One region of the Bradyrhizobium sp. Bra78 genome, then DNA from elsewhere that is predicted to be linked to it. Evidence: riboswitches for the same ligand, from Rfam matches in the RefSeq annotation. Region 1 holds a riboswitch; the other holds the start of a gene.

The links. A riboswitch is a leader RNA that binds a small molecule or an ion and turns the genes downstream of it on or off. The one in region 1 is predicted to bind glycine.
Region 2: linked by a shared signal. The riboswitch ahead of gcvT (glycine cleavage system aminomethyltransferase GcvT) and the one ahead of OC450_RS24720 (D-amino acid dehydrogenase) in region 1 are both predicted to bind glycine.

Annotation. Positions count from the first base shown of each region.
Region 1 covers NZ_JALJRE010000012.1:8,656-20,588, forward strand. The annotation lists gene OC450_RS24700 (glucose/quinate/shikimate family membrane-bound PQQ-dependent dehydrogenase) at 1-1,728, opposite strand, end outside; gene OC450_RS24705 (multidrug effflux MFS transporter) at 2,040-3,290, shown strand; gene OC450_RS24710 (ABC transporter substrate-binding protein) at 3,654-5,264, opposite strand; gene OC450_RS24715 (M20/M25/M40 family metallo-hydrolase) at 5,535-6,665, shown strand; glycine riboswitch at 6,764-6,867, shown strand; glycine riboswitch at 6,871-6,988, shown strand; gene OC450_RS24720 (D-amino acid dehydrogenase) at 7,057-8,358, shown strand; gene OC450_RS24725 (ABC transporter permease) at 8,540-9,481, shown strand; gene OC450_RS24730 (ABC transporter permease) at 9,501-10,388, shown strand; gene OC450_RS24735 (ABC transporter ATP-binding protein) at 10,403-11,933, shown strand, end outside.
Region 2 covers NZ_JALJRE010000012.1:161,302-173,234, forward strand. The annotation lists gene alaS (alanine--tRNA ligase) at 1-1,829, opposite strand, end outside; glycine riboswitch at 2,074-2,164, shown strand; gene gcvT (glycine cleavage system aminomethyltransferase GcvT) at 2,323-3,471, shown strand; gene gcvH (glycine cleavage system protein GcvH) at 3,482-3,850, shown strand; gene gcvP (aminomethyl-transferring glycine dehydrogenase) at 3,869-6,736, shown strand; gene OC450_RS25485 (hypothetical protein) at 6,835-7,185, opposite strand; gene recA (recombinase RecA) at 7,312-8,400, opposite strand; gene OC450_RS25495 (winged helix-turn-helix domain-containing protein) at 9,168-9,692, opposite strand; tRNA gene OC450_RS25500 (tRNA-OTHER) at 10,111-10,182, shown strand; gene OC450_RS25505 (transposase) at 10,342-11,244, shown strand; gene OC450_RS25510 (hypothetical protein) at 11,659-11,933, shown strand, end outside.

The DNA of each region.
Region 1 (11,933 bases):
CGTGAACGTGCCCTCGTAGCGCAGTCGATGGAGCGCGATCCGGCACAACAGCTGATCGAAGATCGTGCCGCCCCACATATCGGCGCCGGTCAGTTTCGCCTCCGGGCGGAATGTCAGGTCGGAAAACGGCTGCGTCGGCGCAGTACGATCGCCGGGCGCGGCTCCTTGCGGGACCGGGCGTTCCGGCGCGGGCACGATCAGTTCGCCGTTCCTGCGGTCGAGCACGAACAGGTTGCCCACCTTGGTAGGCTGGATGATCGCGGGCACGATGCCCCTGGCCGTCAACACATCGACCAGGCTCGGTTGCGACGGAACGTCCATGTCCCAGAGGTCGTGATGCACGGTCTGATACGACCAGACGCGCTTGCCGGTGTTGATGTCCAGCGCAACGATGGAGCTGGAATAGCGCTCGACGAGCTCGTTGCGATTGCCGCCCCAGATATCGGGACCGTTGTTGCCGGTGGGGATAAAGACGAGGTTGAGCTTCGGGTCGAACGCGGCGGAGATCCACGAATTCGGCGATCCATTGGTATAGTGGCGTGTCGGCGACGGAAGCGCGTTCTCCTCCGCCGCGCCTGAGTCCCATGCCCAGACCAGCCTGCCCGTGTAAACATCGAAGCCGCGGACGACGCCCGACGGCACTTCGACCCCATAATTGTCGATGACCGCGGCGGCAACGAGCAGGATCTTGTCGCTGACAACCGGCGGCGAGGTCGGCTCGAAAAAGCCCGACCCCGTGATCCCCATCCCTTCCTGCAGGTTGAGGCTGCCGTGATCGCCGAAACTGTCGCAGAGCTTGCCGGAGTCGGCATCGAGCGCGATCATGCGCCCGTCATTGACCGGCAGGAATATCCGCCGGGGACATTCGGCGGGCGCAGCACGACCGCTGCTGTCGACGGCGCCGGCGGCCGCTTCGTGATAGGAGACCCCGCGACACGTCATATGCTGGAACGTCTTGTTGAACATGAGCTTGGGATCGTACCTCCAGCGCTCGGTGCCGGTCCTGGCATCGAGCGCAAACAGGACCTGGTGCTGCGAGCAGAGATAGAGCGTATCGCGAACCTTGATCGGAGTGACCTCGAAGGTCGTCTCGCCGGAATCGTTGGGTGTTGCCACGTCGCCGGTGCGGAAGGTCCAGGCGACCTTGAGCTTGCCGACATTGTCGGGCGTGATCTGCTTCAGCGGCGAGTAGCGCTGTCCGAATTGGGTGCGTCCATACGCCCGCCAATCGCCATCCGGCTGCGGGTCGGCTTCACCTTGCTGAACCGCAGAACCGGCCTCCGCGATCGTGCCGTTGATGTCGTGATAGCTCGAGAACAGCCCGATCACGAGCACGACCGAGGCCAGCACAAGGGCGGCCCAGAGCGGCGCCGTCGCACTTCCGTAGGAGACCCGCTGGCCTTGCCCCAGCCCACGGACGATCACCGGCGTGAGAAGCCAAAGCGCCATCGGGAAGACGACGTCGCCACGCGCCGCGAGCGGCCACCAATCGAATCGCACCTCGGAGACGGCCCATACCAGCGTGCCGGCCAGGACGATGGCAAACAGGCCCAGCGCAGATCGGCGCCGCGCCATGAGCAGCGCAGCCGTGAGCAGAATGCCGGCACCGAGAATGATGTAGAAGATCGAACCGCCCAACGCGGCGAGCCAGATGCCGCCGGCCGCGAGGACCAGGCCGATCAAGGCATAGATGATACCCGTGACGAAGACCGCACTGGATCGCTGCATGATCGCTCCCGGCACGAACGAGGGACCGGACCTGTCCCGCGCACCGGCAACGGACGTCCGCTCCCGAGGACTCTCGTCCAATCAACGGTGACTAACAACCATTAGATGCCGGGTGGACAAATGACATTCGAACCGTTCGGGCAAGCCCGTCGCGCCGGCTGAGCGTCCCCCCGTAAATGTCAGAGCTCCAACGGCGGCTTCTTCACCAATTGTTGTCCGTTCCGGCTTCGCCTGCCAGCCATCTCGAAACATGGCTTGTGCATCGCAGCATGGACGATACATAAAGCCTCTGAATTTCAGAGGTGAGCTTCTTGTCCGACGTCAATGCCGACGATTGGGTGTCCTCGGGACACCGGCCCATGGGTTTTCCAGAATTCGTCATCGTGATCGCGTCCATCATGGCGCTGAACCCGCTTGCGATGGACATGATGCTGCCGGCGCTGCCCAATATCGGGTCGGCATTCAAGATTCCCAACGCCAACCATCTTCAGCTGGTGCTGTCGACCTTCCTGATCGGCTTCGGCGCGGGCCAGTTCATCATGGGTCCATTGTCGGACCGTTTCGGCCGGCGGCCCGTGCTGCTCGGCGGCATGGCGGTCTATGCGGTCGCGAGCGTGCTCGCGGTCGCCGCCCCCTCGTTCGAGACGCTGCTGCTGGCGCGCGCACTGCAGGGCTTCGGCACCTCGGCGACGCGCGTGATCGCCACCTCGATCGTCCGCGACTGCTATGTCGGCCGCCGCATGGCCAGCGTGATGTCGCTGGCGATGATGATCTTCATCGCGGTACCCGTGATCGCGCCCTCGTTCGGGCAGGCGGTGCTGCTGGTCACGCAATGGCGCGGCATCTTCGTCGTGCTGATGCTCTACGGGCTGCTCGCGCTGGCGTGGAGCGTGCTGCGCCTGCCTGAAACTCTCCCCCCGTCCGAACGCAGGTCCCTCGCCCCCAGCGACGTGTTCGCAGCTTATTGGCAGACCGTGTCCAATCGCCAGACTATCGGCTACGCACTCGCGGCCGGCAGCGTCATGGGCGCGTTGTTTGCCTATGTCTTCTCGGCCCAGCAGGTCTTCACCGGCATCTATCACCTCGGCCATTACTTCCCGCTCGCCTTCGCCGCGATCGCGGCCGGCACCGCCATTGCCGGCTTCCTCAACGCCAGGTTTGTCGGGACCCTCGGCATGCGCGTGATCTCGCATGGCGCATTGACGCTCTACACCGCGGTGGCGGGCGTGATGCTGCTGACGGAAAGCCTCGGCGCGCTGCCGCTTCCGCTGTTCATGGTGCTCTCGGCGCTGATGATGTTCTCGTTCGGCATGATGGTCGCCAACTTCACCGCGCTTGCCATGGAGCCGCAGGGCCACATCGCCGGCACCGCGTCCTCGCTCTACGGCTCGATCACGACCTTGATCGGCATCGTCGTCGGCATGGCGATCGGGCAAAGCTTCGACGGCACATTGCTGCCGTTCTCGGTCGGCTTCTTCCTGTCGACGCTGGCTGCGCTCGCGATCGTGCTGGTGGTGGAGAAGGGACGGCTGTTCAAGCCGCATCATCGTCCCATCGCGTGAGGAACTTCGCCGCGGCCTCGATGTTGTCGTGCAGCAATTCGAGAGGCGAGCCCAATGGAACTGGAACAGCGCGAAGACCCGACTGCCTCGGATCGGGCAGCGACGCAGCGATCGCCGTCGAACACCGAGCGGGAGGCGTTCACAGTGCCTTTCGCAAGCGAAGGCCTCGAGGGCGTGCGCGACAGTCATTGTTGAGCGCGAACCTTATTCCGGCGCGCGCGCCTGCGCTGAAATCATTCGCGGCGCTTTCGACCGCACATTCCTGAGCTGACGCGGAACTGACAAACGAAACGAAAGCGGCGCCGCTGATGACAGCGGCGCCGCGCAACGATCGGAACGAAGGGCGCCAGGCGCGCCCTCGCGCTACTCGGTCTTGTCGACGTTCCAGAACAGCGGCGTTGCGGGGCCGTCGAGCACGCCGGTGAGCGACTTCCGCCACGCGCTCGGTGCCTGATACTGGCCGAGCGGGATGTAGATCACCTGGTCGTAGGCTTCCTTCTGGATCTCGGTCGCGATCTTCTTCTGCTCGTCGAGCGAGGCCGCGCGGACAAAGTCGTCCTTGAGCTTCTCGATCTTGGCGTCCTCCGCCCAGCCGAACCAGCCGCCCTTCTTGCCCTGGCCGCCGATCGAGAGGTTGGAGATCGGGTTGGAGACGTCGGCGCTGACCCAGTTGGTGAAGAACATGTTCCAGCCGCCCTCCTTCGGAGGCTTCTGGCTGGCGCGGCGGCTCACCACGGTCTGCCAGTCGGTGGCCTGGAGATCGACCTTGAAGCCAGCTTCACGCAGCGCCTGCGCGGCAACGATGGGCTGGGCCTTGAGCGTGGTGACGTCGCCCGGCGCCATGATCACGACGGGCGTACCGTCATAGCCGGACTCGGCGAGCAGCTTCTTGGCCTCGGCCATGCCGTTGCCCTTGACCAGCGATTCGGAACCGACGTCGGTCGCGAACGGCGTGTCGCAGATGAAGAAGGCGCCGCAGATCTTGTAGTACTTGGGATTGCCGATCAGCGCATCGAGCACGTCCTTCTGTTTCATTGCCAGGAGCGCGGCGCGGCGGATCTTCGGATTGTCGAACGGCGGATAGAGGAAGTTCATGCGTCCGAGCGTCTGGAAGCCGAACTTGTTCAGCACCTCGACCTTGAGATCCGCATTGCCCTCGAGCACCGGAACGAGATCGAACGACGGGTTCTCGAGGAAGTCGATGTCGCCCGATTGCAGCGCGTTCACCGCTGTCTGCGGGTCAGGCATGGTGAGCCATTCGACGCGGTCGACCTTCACGACCTTGCCGCCCGCGGTCCAGCTCGCCGGCTCCTTGCGCGGCACGTAGTCGGTGTTCTTGACGTAGACAGCCTTGACGCCCGGCTGGAATTCGCCCTGGACGAACTTGAACGGGCCGGAGCCGATCTGCTCGGGAATCGGCTTGTCCGGCGGCGTCTCGGCGAGCCGCTTCGGCATCATGAAGGCGACGCGCGAGGACGGCTTGCCGATCGAATCGAGGACCAGGCTGTAGGGCTCCTTGAGCTTCAGCGTGATGGTCTTGGGATCGGTCGCCTCGATGCTCGCAGTGAACTGCATCAACTGCTGGCCCATGCCATCGACGGCGGCCCAGCGCTTGAGCGAAGCGACGCAGTCTTCCGCCGTCACCGGCGCGCCGTCATGCCACTTCAGGCCGTCGCGCAGCGTGAATGTGTAGGTGAGCTTGTCGTCGGAGATTTTCCAGTCCGCCATCTGCGGCTGAATCTTGAAGTTCGAGTCGGTCGAGATCAGCGTGTCGTAGACCATGTAGCCATGGTCACGCGTGATGTAGGCGGTGGTGAAGATCGGATCGATGATGCGCAGATCCGAATGCATCACCGCGGTGATGGTCTTGCCGGCCGCGAGCACCGGCGAGGCCAGGGCGGTCGAAAGCGCGACGACCGACAGCGCAAGTTTGGAGGCGAACGCGCGAGGCCTCCGGCGCATTAACTGGAACATGGAAAGTTCTCCTGACGTGAAACTGTTCAAAGGCAGATTATTGGTTGAGCATCCGGCTCGTTCGTTGGGCGAACTAACCTCATGCAATGCCTTTATCTTTTCGAGACTTGCAGACAGCGCCGAGCGCGTCAATCCGGTTTCGCTGCAAGCCCAGGCGGCGCGCGCGCGGGCTCCACAAGGATCGGTTTGGCACTACAACACTCTCCCGCCTGTCCTGCCCGGCACCAATGCAATGCGCGTTCCATCTTCCGAAGCTCGAGAGACATTGAGATGAATCCAGCCAATCTTCCCTTCGATTCCGAAGCGATGCTCCAGGGCCTGCGCGGTTGGGTGGAATGCGAAAGCCCGACCTGGGACGCGAGTGCCGTGAACCGCATGCTCGATCTTGCCGCGCGCCAGATGGCAATCATGGGTGCGACGATCGAGCGCATCGCCGGCCGCGACGGCTTTGGCGGAGTGGTTCGCGCCCGCTTTCCGCATCCCAAGCAGGGCGAGCCGGGCATCCTGATTGCCGGACACATGGACACCGTCCATCCCACCGGCACCATCGAGAAGCTGAAATGGCGGCGCGAGGGCAACAGGTGCTACGGCCCCGGCATCTACGACATGAAAGGCGGCAATTATCTCTCGCTGGAAGCGATCCGGCAGCTGGCAAGTGCTTCGTTCACGACGCCGCTGCCGATCACCGTGCTGTTCACGCCCGACGAGGAGGTCGGCACGCCGTCGACGCGCGACATCATCGAGGCGGAGGCCGCGCGCAACAAATACGTGCTGGTGCCCGAGCCCGGCCGCGCCGACAACGGCGTCACGACTGGACGTTACGCCATCGCGCGGTTCAACCTCGAGGCGACGGGACGGCCGAGCCACGCCGGCGCAACGCTGTCGGCGGGCCGCTCGGCGATCCGCGAGATGGCGCGGCAGATCCTTGCGATCGACGCGATGACGACGGAGGACTGCACTTTCTCGGTCGGCGTTGTGCATGGCGGACAATGGGTCAATTGCGTTGCAACGACCGCTACCGGCGAAGCGCTGTCGATGGCCAAGCGGCAGGCTGATCTCGATCGCGGCGTCGAGAGGATGCTGGCTCTGTCAGGCACGACCAATGATGTCGCCTTCAAGGTGACGCGCGGCGTGACCCGGCCCGTGTGGGAGCCGGATGCGGGCACGATGGCGCTGTATGAAAAAGCACGCGGCATCGCTAAATCGCTCGGCGCCGAGCTGCCGCATGCGAGCTCGGGCGGCGGCTCGGACGGCAACTTTACCGGCGCGATGGGCATCCCGACGCTCGACGGACTCGGCGTGCGCGGCGGCAATGGCCACACGCTGGAAGAGTTCATCGAGGTCGAGAGCCTGGTCGAACGCGGCCGGCTGATGGCGGGTTTGCTGGCGACCCTGGAGTAATAGGTTGAATCAACTTCGCACTGCACAATGCGTTGGCAGTCGCGGTTGAAATTTAGCCTTGTCTATAAATAAGGCGCATCGTACTGCTCGATTGTCCACGCGACGATGCGGGAGAGATCGCAATGAAGGTTTCGGCCTTCTTTGCGGCGCCGACGGAGCAACCGCCCCGGAAACTCTCAGGCAAAAGGACTGTATCGTCAGGACGATCTGGAGAGAGACGGCACGGCCAAGATTGGTCGTTACGTCCACCGAAGGGGATAGTCCGGAGCAAGACCTCGCCTGAGGTCCGCAAAGGATCAAGCTCTCAGGTAACCGTGACAGATGGGGCGCCGCCAACGGCCTTGTGGCCGGCGGTTAGCCGACTCTAACTCACGGGAGCCCCGAACCTGCCATGACTCATATCGCCATCATCGGCGCCGGCATCACCGGCGTAACGACCGCCTATGCCCTGCTCGAACGCGGCTACAAGGTGACGGTGCTCGACAAGCACCGCTACGCCGCGATGGAGACCTCCTTCGCCAACGGCGGACAGCTCTCCGCCAGCAATGCCGAAGTGTGGAATAGCACCGCGACGATCCTCAAAGGCCTGCGCTGGATGTTTCGGCGCGACGCACCGCTGCTGATGAATCCGCGGCCGAACTGGCACAAATATTCGTGGATGAGCGAGTTCGTCGCCAACATCGGCAACTACCGCGCTAACACCATCGAGACCACGCGGCTCGCGATCGAAGCCCGCAAGCATCTGTACGAGATCGCCACGCGTGAAGGCATCGACTTCGACCTCGAACGTCGCGGCATTCTCCACATCTATCACGACAAGAAGGGTTTTGAATCCGGCCTGCGCGTCAACGCGCTGTTGCAGGAAGGCGGCCTCGATCGCCGCCCGGTCACGCCGGAAGAAATCCGCGCGATCGAGCCGACGCTGCGCAAGGAGTATTATGGCGGCTTCTACACGCCGTCGGACGCGACCGGCGATATCCACAAGTTTACCCGCGGGCTTGCCGAGGCCTGCAAGCGTCGCGGCGCGACCTTCATCCACGAAGCCAATATCGATTCCATCGCCCAGGCCGGCGGAGGCTTTGTCGTCGGCTGGGCAGATCTCTCTGCAAGCGATGCTGCCGCATCCGCACGCGGCATGCTGAACGTGGATGGGGTCGTGGTCTGCGCCGGTGTGGCGAGCCGCCACTTCGCCGCCCTCCTCGACGAGCGCGTCAACGTCTATCCGGTAAAGGGCTACTCGATCACCGTGCAGCTCGACACCGCCGAGAGCCGCAACGCGACGCCGACCGTGAGCCTGCTCGACGAGGCCGCCAAGATCGTTACCAGCCGGCTCGGCGCCGATCGCTTCCGCGTTGCCGGCACCGCCGAATTCAACGACTTCAACCGCGACATTCGCGCCGATCGCGTGCAGCCGCTGGTCGATTGGGTGCGCAGCAACTTCCCCGCCGTCGAAACGTCGCGAGTCATCCCATGGGCCGGGTTGCGCCCGATGATGCCGAACATGATGCCGGTGGTGCGCGCAGGGCGGATGCCGGGTGTGTTCTTCAACACCGGCCACGGCCATCTCGGCTGGACGCTGTCGGCAGCGACCGCGCAGATGATTGCCGGAACCATCGACGGCTGGCGCGGGCTCAACGCGCCGCCCACCATGCCCTCACTTGGGGTTGAGCGCGAGCTGCGTCATGCATCCTGAGTGGTCTCCATCAGGAGCAGGCGGCCCCTTGCGACCGCCCTGCCCTTGGCACACAATTTGCCCCGAAAGGTCGGCATCTCCGGCCGGCTTTCCCAGCCCGAATGACAGGCACGCATGATAGACACGAACGAATCCACGGGCACCTCGGCGCCCCACAAGTTCCTCAGCCGGAGATAGGTGCATGTTAGGTTACCTCATTCGCCGAATCTTCGCCGCCGTCCCCGTCATGGGCGTGGTCGCACTGTTCGTGTTTCTCCTGCTCCGCCTCACCCCCGGCGATCCCGCGGCGATTCTCGCCGGCGACAACGCGACACCGGAACGGCTGGAGCGCATCCGTACCTCGCTCGGCCTCAACGAGCCCCTGATCGTGCAGTTCATCACCTGGGTGAACAAGCTGCTGCACGGCGATCTCGGAACCTCGCTGATCTCCAACCTGCCGGTGGTGAAGATGATCGGCCAGCGTGTCGAGCCGTCGATCTCGATCGCGCTGTCGACCATCATCCTCGCCGTCATCGTCGCCGTTCCCTTAGGGGTGATCGCGGCGTGGAAGCACGGCACCTGGATCGATCGTTTCGTGATGGGTCTCTCGGTGCTCGGCTTCTCGGTCCCGGTGTTCGTGGTCGGCTACGTCCTGATCCAGGTCTTCGCCATCGACCTGCGCTGGGTGCCGGTCCAAGGTTTCAAGAGCATCAGCACGGGCTTTGGTCCGTTCTTCGAGCGCATGATCCTGCCGACCTGCGCGCTCTCCTTCATCTACATCGCGCTGATCGCGCGCATGACGCGCGCGGCGATGCTCGACGTGCTCGGCGAGGACTACGTCCGCACCGCGCGCGCCAAGGGCATCAACGAAGTCGCCGTGATGATGCGACATGCGCTGCGCAACGCCGCCGTACCCGTGATCACAGTGATCGGCACCGGCTTTGCGCTTCTGATCTCGGGCGTCGTCGTCACCGAGAGCGTGTTCAACATCCCCGGCATCGGCCGCCTCACCGTGGATGCGGTGCTGGCGCGCGACTATCCGGTGATCCAGGCGATGATCCTGCTGACGTCGCTGATCTATGTCGTCGTCAATCTTCTGATCGACGTCGCCTACACCCTGCTCGATCCGCGGATCCGGTACTGAGGCAAGGATAAGCACAAAAATGTCGGTCGATACCCTTCCCCAGCCGTCCATACCGATCACGTCGCCGCTGCGGCCGCGCTTCGGATTCCTCACCTCGACGCCCATCATCGCCACGGCGACGGTCTTGCTCGCGCTGATCGTGCTGGTCTCGATTCTGGCGCCGCTGATCGCGCCGCACGATCCGATCCAGCTCGCGCCGTCGCAACGGCTCAAGCCATCCTCGGCGCAGTTTCTGCTCGGCACCGACGCCTATGGCCGCGACCTGTTGTCCCGTGTCATCTACGGCGGCCGCATCTCGCTGCTGATTGGCGTCGGCTCGGCGATCCTGTCGATCGTCATCGGGCTCGTGATCGGCCTCGTCTCCGGCTTCTTCAAGCTGGTCGATTCCGTCCTGATGCGGATCATGGACGGCCTGATGGCGATGCCGAGCATCCTGCTCGCGATTGCCGTGGTGTCGCTGTCCGGTGCCAGCCTCTGGACGGTGCTGATCGCGATCACGATCCCCGAAGTCCCGCGCGTGGCCCGCCTGGTGCGCTCGGTCGTGCTGTCGGCGCGCGAGGAACCCTATGTCGAAGCGGCGATCTCGGTCGGCTCGTCCCTGCCGAAGATCATGTGGCGGCATTTGATGCCGAACACGATCGCGCCTCTGATCGTGCAGGGCAGTTACGTCTGCGCGTCCGCGATCCTCACGGAGGCCATCCTCTCCTTCCTCGGCGCCGGCATCTCGCCGGAGACGCCGACCTGGGGCAACATCATGGCCGAGGGTCGCCAGTACTTCCAGCTCAAGCCGACGCTGATCTTCTGGCCGGGCCTGCTGCTCTCGATCGCCATCCTCAGCATCAATCTGATCGGCGACGCAGCCCGCGACGCACTCGATCCCCGCATGAAGCAGCGGGAGGGCAAGTGATGACCAATCAAGTGATGACCAACCCCATCCTCGACATCAACAATCTCGTCGTCTCCGTCGGCAAGAAGCCGAAGGGCGCGAACATCATCGACGGCATCTCGATCCAGGTGCACGAGCGCGAGACGTTGTGTCTCGTCGGCGAAAGCGGCTCGGGCAAGTCGGTGACCTCGCTCACCACGATGGGACTGCTGCCGAAGGGCACCCTGGTTCCCACCGGCGGCAGCATCAAGCTGGTCGGCGAGGAGCTGCTCACCGCGACCGACCGCCGCCTGCGCCAGCTTCGCGCCACGCAGATGGCGATGATCTTCCAGGAGCCGATGACGGCGCTCAATCCCGTGGTGCCCGTCGGCCGCCAGATCGACGAGGTCCTGCGCGCGCATACCGACCTCGATGCGAGAGCGCGGAAGAAGCGCATCCTCGACATGATGGACCAGGTCCGCCTGCCCGAGGTCGAGCGCATCTTCGCCTCCTACCCGCACCGTCTCTCCGGCGGCCAGCGCCAGCGCATCATGATCGCGATGGCGCTCGTGCTGGAGCCGAAGCTTCTCATCGCCGACGAGCCGACCACCGCGCTCGACGTCACCACGCAGAAGCAGATCCTGACCCTGATCCGCGACCTCCAGCGCGATCACGGCACCGCCGTGCTGTTCATCACCCACGACATGGGCGTGGTCGCCGAGATCGCCGACCGCGTCGCGGTGATGCGGCAGGGCCGCCTGGTCGAGACCGGTCCGCTGGAGACCGTGCTGCGCAATCCGACCATGGAATACACCCGCAACCTGCTCTCTGCGGTGCCGAGCCTGGTGCCGCGCGTGGCGCGGCCCGAGACCAAGGAGCCGGTCGTGCTGGAGGCCAACGAGCTCAGCAAGGTCTACAAGGAGCGCGCGTTCTTCGGCAAAGGCCGCGAGGTCGTCGCCGCCGACAAGGTCACGCTGACGCTGCGCAAGGGCCGCACGCTCGGCATCGTCGGCGAAAGCGGCTCGGGCAAGTCGACCGTGGCACGCTGCATCGTCCGCCTGATCGACCCGACCTCCGGCGGCGTGCGCCTGGCCGGCCGCGAGATCGCGGACATCTCGCGCCGCCTGCTCCAGCCGCACCGGCAGAAGATCCAGATCGTGTTCCAGGACCCCTATCGCTCGCTCAACCCGCGCGTCACCGTCGGCGAAAGCATCGCGGAAGGCCCGATCAATTACGGCACCTCGCATGCCGACGCGATGAAGCGCGCCCGCGAGCTGCTCGAGCTCGTCGGCCTGCCCGCGGACGCCGTGGCGCGCTATCCGCACCAGTTCTCCGGCGGCCAGCGCCAGCGCATCGCGATTGCCCGCGCGCTCGCGCTCGATCCGGACGTGCTGGTCGCGGACGAAGCGGTCTCGGCGCTCGACGTCTCCGTGCAGGCACAGGTGCTGGAACTGCTCGACGAGATCCAGACGCGTCTCGGCATCGCCATCCTGTTCATCACCCACGATCTGCGTGTCGCAGCCCAGATCTGCGATGAAGTCGTGGTGATGCAGCACGGCCGCGTCGTCGAGCAGGGCCCGGCCGCCG
Region 2 (11,933 bases), 150 kb from region 1:
AGCTCCTCCGCCGTGATCGGCTTCTGATGCACGAAGTCGAAACGCAGGCGATCCGGCGCAACCATCGAGCCGCGCTGGGCGATGTGGTCGCCGAGCACCTGGCGCAGCGCCTCATGAATGAGATGCGTCGCCGAGTGGTGCGCGCGGATCGACGAGCGCCTGCCGTGATCGACCTCGAGCTGCAGCGCGGTGCCGAGCTTCAGCTCGCCGCTCTCCAATGTGCCGATATGGACGAAGAGATCGCCGAGCTTCTTCTGCGTGTCGGTGACGCGGAACTTGATGCCGCCATCGCCCGTCAGCACGCCGGTGTCGCCGACCTGGCCGCCAGACTCCGCATAGAACGGCGTCTGGTTCAGCAGCAGCGCGCCGGTCTCGCCGGCCTTGAGGCTGCCCGTTTCCTTGCCGTCCTTGACCAGCGCGGAGACGACGCCTTCGGCGCTCTCGGTCTCGTAGCCGAGAAATTCGGTCGCACCCAGCCTCTCGCGTAGCGGGAACCAGATCGCCTCGGAGGCCGCCTCACCCGAGCCGGCCCAGGACGCGCGCGCCTTGGCCTTCTGACGCTCCATCGCGTCGGTGAAGGAAGCCTGGTCGACGCTGATGCCGCGCGACTTCAGCGCGTCCTGCGTCAGATCGAGCGGGAAGCCGTAGGTGTCGTACAGCGTGAAGGCGACGTCGCCGTCGAACATGTCGCCCTTCTTCAACGACGCGCTCTTCTCGTCGAGGATGGCAAGGCCGCGGGTCAGCGTCTTGCGGAAGCGGGTCTCTTCCAGCCGCAGCGTTTCCTCGATCAGGTTTTCCGCGCGCATCAGATCGGGATAGGCCTGGCCCATCTCGCGCACCAGCGCCCAGACCAGGCGATGCATCAGCGGCTCCTTGGCGCCGAGCAGCTGCGCATGGCGCATCGCCCGGCGCATGATCCGGCGCAGCACGTAGCCGCGGCCCTCGTTCGAGGGCAGCACGCCGTCGGCGACCAGGAAGGCGGAGGAGCGCAGGTGGTCGGCGATGACGCGGAACGAGGCCACGGTCTGCTCGTTCGGCCCGCTGCCGAGCGCGGACGATGTCGCGTCGATCAAATGACGGAACAGGTCGGTCTCGAACACGCTGTCGACGCCCTGCATGATGCAGGCCATGCGCTCCAGCCCCATGCCGGTGTCGATCGAGGGACGCGGCAGCGCCACGCGCTCCTCCTTCGTCACCTGCTCGTACTGCATGAACACCAGATTCCAGAATTCGAGGAAGCGGTCGCCGTCCTCCTCGGGACTGCCCGGCGGTCCGCCCCAGATGTGCTCGCCGCGATCGATGAAGATCTCCGAGCACGGGCCGCACGGCCCGGTGTCGCCCATCGCCCAGAAATTGTCCGAGGTCGGGATGCGGATGATGCGGTCGTCGGAGAAGCCGGCGATCTTCTTCCACAGGCCCGCCGCCTCGTCGTCGGTGTGGTAGACGGTGACGAGCAGCTTGTCCTTCTTGAGCCCGAACTCGGACGTGATCAGCTTCCATGCCAGCTCGATCGCGCGCTCCTTGAAATAGTCGCCGAACGAAAAATTGCCGAGCATCTCGAAGAAGGTGAGATGGCGCGCGGTGTAGCCGACATTGTCGAGGTCGTTGTGCTTGCCGCCGGCGCGCACGCATTTCTGCGACGTGGTGGCGCGCTGATAGGGCCGCTTCTCGACGCCGGTGAAGACGTTCTTGAACTGCACCATGCCGGCATTGGTGAACATCAACGTCGGATCGTTGCGCGGCACCAATGGCGAGGACGACACGATTTCGTGGCCGTTCTCGGCAAAGAAGTTCAGAAAGGTCGACCTGATCTCGTTGACGCCGCTCATGTTCATCCAATCGGGTGTGCTTGGACCCGCCATACGCCATCCAAACCGCAAGTTTGGGCTGATATCTGCGGGCCAAAGCGCTTTTAGACAAGGCCAGCTTCGCTGTCCAGAAACTGTGCAACCGGATCAGTGGGTTGCCGCAGGCGCGCAATCCCCGTTGCAATCCCGTTGCAATCCCGTTGAAAGCCGCCGATGCCGCGTTGACAGGCTTGGCCGCCCTGTGGTCTGTACCCATCTGTATCGTACGGCCACGTCGGGAGAGACCGGCTTTAGGCAGCCGGCGCCGAAGGAGCAACCGCCCCGGAAACTCTCAGGCAAAAGGACCGCGTGGCTTTGACGACATCTGGAAAGAGGCGCCGACGGGCGATGACCTTCTAAAGGTCGACCCGGACAGCGTCCGCCGACGGGATAATACTCTCAGGCACAGCGACAGATGGGGCTTCGACTGGTGTCCACGGGAAATCGTTCCCGGGGAACCGCCGAGGGCCCCGTAATGCTTGCGCGTGACGACAAAGAATCCCTGAAACGCACCCCCCTTTACGATCTTCACGTGTCGCTCGGCGGCAAGATGGTGCCGTTCGCGGGCTATGACATGCCCGTGCAGTACCCCGCGGGCGTGCTGAAGGAACACCTCCATACCCGCAGCCAAGCCGGCCTGTTCGACGTCTCCCATATGGGACAGCTCGCGCTACGGCCGAAATCCGGCAGGGTCGAGGACGCCGCCCGCGCGCTGGAACGGCTGGTGCCGCAGGACATCGTGGCGATCGCGCCGGGGCGTCAGCGCTATGCCCAGTTCACCAATGCGGACGGCGGCCTGCTGGACGATTTGATGGTCGCCAATTTCGGCGATCATCTGTTCCTGGTCGTCAACGCCGCCTGCAAGGAGCAGGACGAGGCGCATCTGCGCGCGAATCTCTCCGGCGACTGCGTCATCGAGCAGCTGGCGGACCGCGCGCTGATCGCGTTGCAGGGTCCGAAGGCGGAATCGGCACTGGCGAAATTGTGTGCAGAGGCGCCGTCCATGAAATTCATGGATGCCGGCCCGCACAAGGTCGCCGGCCTCGACTGTTTCGTCTCGCGCTCCGGCTACACCGGCGAGGACGGGTTCGAGATTTCGGTCCCCGCAGGCGACGCCGAGCGCCTCGCCAGGACGCTGCTGGACAACGCGGATGTGCTGCCGATCGGCTTGGGGGCCCGCGACAGCCTGCGTCTCGAGGCAGGCCTCTGTCTCTACGGCCACGACATCGACACCACGACCACGCCGGTCGAAGCCGCGCTGGAATGGTCGGTGCAGAAGAGCCGCCGCAGCGGCGGCGCGCGCGCCGGCGGCTTTCCCGGTGCCGACAAGATCCTCGCTCATTTCGACAACGGCGCAAGCCGCCGCCGCGTCGGGCTGCGCACCGAGGGCCGCGCGCCGGTGCGCGAGGGCGCGCTGCTGTTTGCGGATGCGGCCTCCAGCGAGCCGATCGGAAAGGTCACCTCCGGCGGCTTCGGCCCGAGCCTGAATGCACCGGTCGCGATGGGCTATGTGCCGACGAGCCTGAGCGCGCTCGATACGAAACTGTTCGCCGAGGTGCGCGGCCAGCGGCTGCCGCTCACCGTCGCCGCCATGCCTTTCGTGAAAAACACCTACAAACGCTGAGGACAAGACAATGACCACGACGCTGTACACCTCCGACCACGAATGGCTCGCGATCGACGGCGACGTCGCCACCGTCGGGATCACCGACTACGCGCAGTCGCAGCTCGGCGACGTCGTGTTCGTCGAGCTGCCCAAGATCGGCCGCACCCTGAAGAAGACCGAAGCCGCCGCCGTCGTGGAATCGGTGAAGGCCGCCTCCGACGTCTACGCGCCAATCTCGGGCGAGGTGCTCGAGACCAACGCCGAGCTCGCGGGCGAGCCGGCGCTGATCAATTCGGATGCTCAGGGCAAGGCCTGGTTCTTCAAGATCAGGATCGCCGACAAGAGCGAGCTCGGCGGCCTCATGGATGAAGCCGCCTACAAGGCACACACGGCTTAAAGAGCGATGGAGCAAGCGATGACCGCGCACCGCAAATCCAACGGCGACGCCGCCGCCACCTTCGTTCGGCGCCACATCGGCCCCTCCGCGCGCGATGTCGCCGCGATGCTGGAGACCGTCGGCGCCAGGACCCTCGACGCGCTGATGGCGGAGACGCTGCCGGCCTCGATCCGGCAGGCCGCGCCGCTCGATCTCGGCAAGCCGCTCAGCGAGACCGAGGCGATCGCGCATATGGGCGAGCTCGCAAGCCAGAACCAGGTCTTCACCTCGCTGATCGGCCAAGGCTATTCCGGCACGATCCTGCCCGCGGTGATCCAGCGCAACATCCTCGAGAACCCGGCCTGGTACACGGCCTACACGCCCTACCAGCCCGAGATCAGCCAGGGCCGGCTGGAGGCGCTGCTCAACTTCCAGACCATGATCTGCGACCTCACCGGGCTCGACGTCGCCAACGCCTCGCTGCTGGATGAGGCGACCGCAGCGGCCGAAGCCATGGCGCTGGCGGAGCGGCACTCGAAGGTCGAGGCAAAGGCCTTCTTCGTCGACAAGGACGTGCATCCGCAGACGCTGGCTGTGATGCGCACCCGCGCGGAGCCCTTGGGCTGGACCCTGGTCGTCGGCGATCCCCTCGCCGATCTCGACAAGGCCGACGTGCTCGGCGCGCTGCTGCAATATCCGGGCTCATCGGGCGCCGTGCGCGACCTCAGGCCCGCGATCGCGGCACTGAAGGCCAAGGGCGCGCTCGCGATCGTTGCCGCCGATCTGCTGGCGCTGACGCTGCTCGCCTCGCCCGGCGAGCTCGGCGCCGACATCGCGATCGGTTCGGCCCAGCGCTTCGGCGTGCCGATGGGTTATGGCGGGCCGCACGCGGCCTACATGGCGGTGCGCGATGCGCTGAAGCGCTCGCTGCCCGGCCGCATCGTCGGCCTCTCCGTCGATTCGCGCGGGATGCCCGCCTATCGCCTCGCGCTGCAGACCCGCGAGCAGCACATCCGCCGCGAGAAGGCGACCTCCAACATCTGCACCGCGCAGGTGCTGCTCGCCGTGATCGCCTCGATGTACGCGGTCTATCACGGCCCCGAGGGCCTGACCCACATTGCGCGAAACGTGCATCGCCGCGCCGCCGTGCTCGCTGCCGGCCTGCGCAAGCTCGGCTTCGCGCCGAGTTGCGACAGCTTCTTCGACACGCTCAGCGTGGATGCCGGCACGAGGCGTGCCGAGATCGTCGCGCGCGCTGCCTCAGAGAAGGTCAATCTCGGCGTCGGCGAAACCGCATTGCGGATCGCGCTCGACGAGACCACCACGCCTGCGACGGTGGAAGCGGTCTGGCGCGCGTTCGGCGGCACGCTTGCTTACGCCGAGTTAGATGCGACCACGCGCGAGGCGCTGCCGGAGGCGCTGAAGCGCACGACCTCCTTCCTCACCCATCCGGTGTTCCACGCGCATCGCTCGGAGACCGAGATGCTGCGCTACATGCGCAAGCTCAGCGACCGTGACCTCGCACTCGACCGCGCGATGATCCCGCTCGGCTCCTGCACGATGAAGCTGAACGCGACCACCGAGATGATGCCGCTGACCTGGCCGGAATTTTCCAGCCTGCACCCGTTCGCCCCGCGCGAGCAGGCACGCGGCTACCACGCGCTGTTCGCGCGGCTGGAAAAATGGCTGTGCGACATCACCGGCTATGACGCGATCTCGCTGCAGCCGAATTCGGGCGCGCAGGGCGAGTATGCCGGCCTGCTTGCCATCCGCGGCTATCACGCGGCGCGTGGGCAGAGCCATCGCAAGATCTGCCTGATCCCCTCCTCCGCCCACGGCACCAACCCGGCCTCGGCCGCGATGGTCGGCATGGACGTGGTGGTGGTCGCCTGCGAGAAGAACGGCGACGTCGACGTCAATGATCTCCGCGCCAAGGCGGAGAAGCATTCGAACGACCTCGCCGCTGTGATGATCACCTATCCCTCGACCCATGGCGTGTTCGAGGAGCACATAAGCGAGATCTGCGAGATCGTGCATGGCCACGGCGGCCAGGTGTATCTGGACGGCGCCAATCTCAACGCGCAGGTCGGCCTGAGCAGGCCCGGCGATTACGGCGCCGACGTCAGCCACCTCAACCTGCACAAGACGTTCTGCATCCCGCATGGCGGCGGCGGCCCCGGCATGGGCCCGATCGGCGTCAAGGCACACCTCGCGCCTTTCCTGCCCGGCCATCCGGCGACGCAAGCGGACGCTCCGGTCGGTCCGGTCTCGGCTGCACCGTTCGGCTCGGCTTCGATCCTGACCATCTCCTACATCTACATTCTGATGATGGGCGGCGACGGCTTGAAGCGCGCCACCGAGATCGCGATCCTCAACGCCAACTACATCGCGGCGCGCCTCGATGCGCACTTCCCGGTGCTCTACAAGAACGCCAAGGGCCGCGTCGCACATGAGTGCATCGTCGACCCGCGCGCGCTGAAGAACACGAGTGGCGTCACCGTGGACGACATCGCAAAACGCCTGATCGACTACGGCTTCCACGCGCCCACCATGAGCTTTCCGGTGCCGGGCACGCTGATGATCGAGCCGACCGAATCGGAATCGAAGGCGGAGCTGGATCGCTTCTGCGACGCGATGATCGCGATCCGGAAGGAGATCGCCGAGGTCGAGGCGGGCCGCTTCAAGATCGAGGCCTCGCCGCTGCGCCACGCGCCGCACACCGTGCACGACATCGCCGACGATGCGTGGAATCGCGCCTACACCCGCGCCGAGGGCTGCTTCCCCGCGGGCAGCTCGCGCACCGACAAATATTGGTCGCCGGTCGGCCGCGTCGACAACGTCTATGGCGACCGCAACCTGGTGTGTTCGTGCCCGCCGGTGAGCGATTACGCGGAAGCTGCGGAGTAAGGGATCGTAGGGTGGGTTAGCGCAGCGTAACCCACCACTTCAGCTTCAACGGAGACGAACAGTGGTGGATTACGCCTTCGGCTAATCCACCCTACAATCTAGCCGTCCGGCCAACGCATCAGACTTCCCGATCGTGCCGCAAGGCTCTGGCAATGGGTGCTCGCGACGGTGAGCGCCCAGGCTTGGGATTTATCGATGTTGCCCTGCAGATCAGCGAGCGCGCGCGCCTGCCAGTGTGCCCTTTCGCGTCCGAGCGGCAAGGCTTCAGTCTCCGAAACAATTCCCACAAAGGGCAAGATATCGGGATCATCTTCGAGGCGAGCCTTGAAGCTGTGCCTTGCAATTGCCCTGGCACCTTCCACCGGGGACACGCTTCCGGAAAGTATGCCTTTCGCCATCTCAATAATGATCTGGCGAGCAGCAATGACCTCGGATTGATTCCAACTCACGGCGATCCAGGGCTCACTAACTGATCCGGGTATCTCTTGTATCATAAAACGAAACGGGCCCCGAAGACGTCGGCAACTCAACGTCCTCAGCGCCCGCTCCTCGCGAAAAACTCTTCGCGTTAAAGCTTACTCGTCCGCCGGCTCGTCGCCGTCGGCGTCACGCTCGGGGGTGCCGGCCAGAATCTGCTCGGCGATCAGGCCGGAGTTCTGGCGGATCGAGGTCTCGATCTTGGCGGTGATGTCGGGGTTGGCCTTCAGGAACGCCTTGGAGTTCTCGCGGCCCTGGCCGAGACGCTGGCTGTCATAGGAGAACCAGGCGCCGGATTTCTCGACGATGCCGGCCTTGACGCCGAGATCGAGGATCTCGCCCATCTTGGAGACGCCCTCGCCGTACATGATGTCGAATTCGACCTGCTTGAACGGCGGCGCCAGCTTGTTCTTCACCACCTTGACGCGCGTGGTGTTGCCGACCACCTCGTCGCGCTCCTTGATCGCGCCGATGCGGCGGATGTCGAGGCGGACGGAGGCATAGAACTTCAGCGCGTTGCCGCCGGTCGTGGTCTCGGGCGAGCCGTACATCACACCGATCTTCATGCGGATCTGGTTGATGAAGATCACCATGGTGTTGGACTTGTTGATCGAGGCCGTCAGCTTGCGCAGCGCCTGGCTCATCAACCGCGCTTGAAGACCCGGCAGCGCATCGCCCATCTCGCCCTCGAGCTCGGCCTTCGGCACCAGCGCCGCGACCGAATCGACCACCAGAACGTCCACCGCACCCGAGCGCACCAGCGTGTCGCAGATTTCCAGCGCCTGTTCGCCCGTGTCGGGCTGCGAGATCAGAAGCTCGTCGATGTTGACCCCGAGCTTGCGGGCATAGACCGGGTCGAGCGCGTGCTCGGCGTCGATGAAGGCGCAGATGCCGCCCTTCTTCTGCGCTTCCGCCACCGTGTGCAGCGCCAGCGTGGTCTTGCCCGAGGATTCCGGCCCGTAGATTTCCACGACGCGCCCCTTCGGCAGGCCGCCGATCCCGAGCGCGATATCAAGTCCGAGCGAGCCCGAGGAGACCGCCTCGACGTCCATCGAGCGGTCGTTCTTGCCGAGCTTCATCACCGAGCCCTTGCCGAACTGCCGCTCGATCTGGGAGAGCGCGGCGGCCAGAGCTTTACTCTTGTCCATGGAGGATCCTTCGACGATACGCAGGGCAGTGGTGGACATTGGGTCGTGCTCCTTATGGCGAGGATTCGCGTGAGGGACAAAACAATTGGCGCGGCGGCTCGTCGATAAAGGCAATGTACCCCATTTGTTCTAAGTTCGCAATATGTTCTTTTGTGAATCTGGGCGCTGGCCTGTTTTAACCCCTAGTGGCCTAGGTTGATTTTCGCAGTGGCCTGTTTTGAGTTCGGCAGACCATTGAGCTAGGTCAAGGAATTTGGTCCCATAGAACAAAAGGCGCATGCCGTTGAACGCCTGTACTGTTAGACCTATAATTGCCTCAGAGGATTTGTGGGCGTCCTCATGGGTATACTCAAACAGAAGCCGGAAGACCTGAGCGCTCCGATTTGCGGGGAGTGCGGCAAGGAGATGGCGTGGATCATCTCGGTGCTGGAACCGGCAGAACGGATTATCGCGAATAGATTCACATGCCAGAACTGCGGCAGTCGAATCGAAACAAAAACGCCTGCCAAGCCAGCGCAAGAATAGGGCCGCCTCTTTCATTTCATCGCTGATACGGCCAGTCTGAAACGAAATCGTCGGAACAATACCTACACCCAAAAGTTGTAGTTACTCAGGCAACACACCTTGCCGGAGGATCAATGTATGGATTCCGAGAAAGATCGCCCCTCGTGCCGGGACCAATTTAATCGGTCCAACCCCCAGCCAAAGGGTGACGACTGGGTAGAGACGTTTATCGCCCGCCTGCGTGCGTTGTTAGATCGTATGAACGGTAAGAAGTAAGGCCGCCTCAGTGGGCGGCCTCTTTCTTATTCCAGCGCGGCATCAAGCCCGGCTTTCCCGGGCTCTTGTTGGGGCTTCTTATCGTCCTTCTTCTCGTCGTCTTTCACCTTGAAGCTTCGGCCGGGGTACCATTCTTTAAGGCCCCAAGTTCCGCGCCCAACTCGCACCACGTCGCCGACTTCAGCCATACGCCGAGTGAGGACAGAGCCGATCGTATTAGCTGGCTCTTTCGAGTTCATGTGAAGGCCGCCAGCCTTAAACAAGGCCGCCAAGTCGGGATTTTTTAGTGGGGTTCGCTTGGCTGCAAGCAAAGCCTTAGTTGCTTCCACGATGGACATGCCGAGAAGCGCCCCCGCGTGGTCCAGAGAGCCATTCCCGGGTTTAGAGGGCCCGCTAGCTGCCGCACTGGCACCGCCGCTCGGCCCGCCTCCTAGCCCACCGCCACGGAAGGCTTCAATGGCAGCAATGGCTTGCGCGATCTGATCGCGCTTCGCGTACAGATCAGCCAAGACCGTCTCGTAAGGGTCGATACCCTTTGATTCGTCAGTCATTTGTTGCTCCCAACGCACCTGTGTGCTATAGGGCTAAAAGTGCCGTTGCGAAGCGGCACGAAGCAAAGACGCCCTTGTGGGCGGGTCATAAGGGGTCACGACCCCCACTCGCTTGTTGGACCGTCATCTTCTTCGCAACCTCCTCTGCTCTTGACCGGGTGAGGACATAGGGCGCGCTAGGACCGTGAATCCTGCGCGCCCTTTTTATTGCATTTTCCAGATTCACAATCAAGCAGAAAAGTTTGGATACCCACACGCCACGCTTGGGCCCGGTGCACCGCCCCTATGCGACGCCCCTGTGTGAATCACACAAATAGAAAAACCACTCAGAAATCCAAACATTGATTGACTTGTTTGGATTCTGCACCTACAAACAAAAAGAGGCCGCACCGTTCGCGCGGTGCGGCCTCTGATTAGGTGCCCTGTAGTCTAACGTAGGACGCTCGCTGTTACACGCGGAGAGGTCCGGGTTCTAATCCCGGCAGGGCAGCCGAGAATTAGCGGGACCGACGGCGCTGGAACGCTGCCGATCCCTAGCCATCAAACCCGAGATTGCGCCCCGGGCCGGACGACCAAATCAGGATATACGCTCTGGAAGGCGTATTTTCTAGTGTCCGCCGGGGCAATCCAAAACGAGGATTGCGCCCTCATGAACGTCCTAGCCCGCGACAAGCAGATTGAAGTCATTGCCGCCCTTTGCGAAGGCGTCGGCATCCGCACGGCTTCCCGCCTTACCGGCGTCAACCGTGGCACCGTCGCCAACCTGGCCCTGCGTGTCGGAATTGGCTGCATGGAATTGCACGACCGCATCATGGTCGGCGTGCGTACCGAGCGCCTTGAGCTGGACGAACTGTGGAGCTTCGTCGGCAAGAAGCAAAAGAACGTCAAGCGTCACGAGATCAACGCCAAGGGCGATCAGTACGTTTTCATCGGCATGGCCGGGACGCAGAAGGCAATCATTAGCTGGGGCGTCGGCAAGCGGAATGCAGAAAGCACCATGGACTTCCTGCACGACCTCCGCAGCCGAGTTATCGGCCAGCCGGAGATTTCAACCGATGGCTTCCACCCCTACCGCGTAGCGATCCGCGACGCCTTCGGGCCGAACGCATCACATGGCGTGATCGTAAAGACCTACAGCGTAACGCATCTTGTAAAGGAAGCTCAGGGCCGCTACTCGCCCGCCGCCGTAGTAGCTGTAAGCCGTGACGTAGTATCGGGCGATCCCGAGCAGTACGTTTCGACCAGCTACGTTGAGCGCCAGAACCTTTCGCTGCGCATGGCGTCGCGTCGGTTCACCCGATTGACCAACGGCTTTAGCAAGAAGCTGGACAACCACGTTGCAGCCGTCGCGCTGTATGTGGCGCATTACAATCTGTGCCGCACTCACGAGGCCCTGCGCACGACGCCAGCGAAGGCGCTGGGGCTGGCGGGAAAGGCTTGGACGATTGCACAGCTTGTGGACGCCGCGCTTGCTGTGGCGCCTGCGCTGCCCACTGAGACCCCGCCGGACCGACGCCGGAAGTTCACGGTAATTCAGGGTGGAAAAAACTGAGCAAAGCGCGAATCATCCCGATTCGATTCGAAGACGCCAAAGAAATAGCGGGCAAAGGCCACAAAACCTCTTGCCCCCTATCTAGGGGAAATATGCACAACCAACTACTATCTGTAGAAATCTCTGTGCAACGACTTGTATTACAACCCTTTTGCAGGCCAATAGCTGATGCTATGGAGCCACATTCCGTAGGCCGATTTTCGCTTGTCAACAGCATTTTCATTGACACTACGGGAAAAAAACGACCAAATACCCCCGTTAAGGTCCTGTTAACCTTCCAGACTCATAACTAGCTAATTGTCAAGCGTTGACAATCGACTTTCGTTATGGGTAGCGCCAGGCTAGGAACGGGCCCCGAGCGTTCGCGTTGAGCCGCATCATATTGCTAGGAACTCTGGAGTTATTGAGGGAATAATGGCCCTGCTGTCCGCACCAGCTGAGGTGAATTTGATCTACAGGAATGTAGGGAAAACTCACGTTTTCACAGCGCTGGAACTGCCGGGCTTCCATATTGGAAGCTCGCAGCTAGCGCATGTTTTTCAACAGGCGACCACTGCTCTGAATGAGCACGTGTCTAAGCTGTGCAAGTGCGAGGCAAAATACAAGCTCGACTATTCCTATGAGGGCTTTCTGGCTCAAATCGAGAGCCATACTGGACCGGTGGTCACCGCCCGCCGCGCATCCACTGG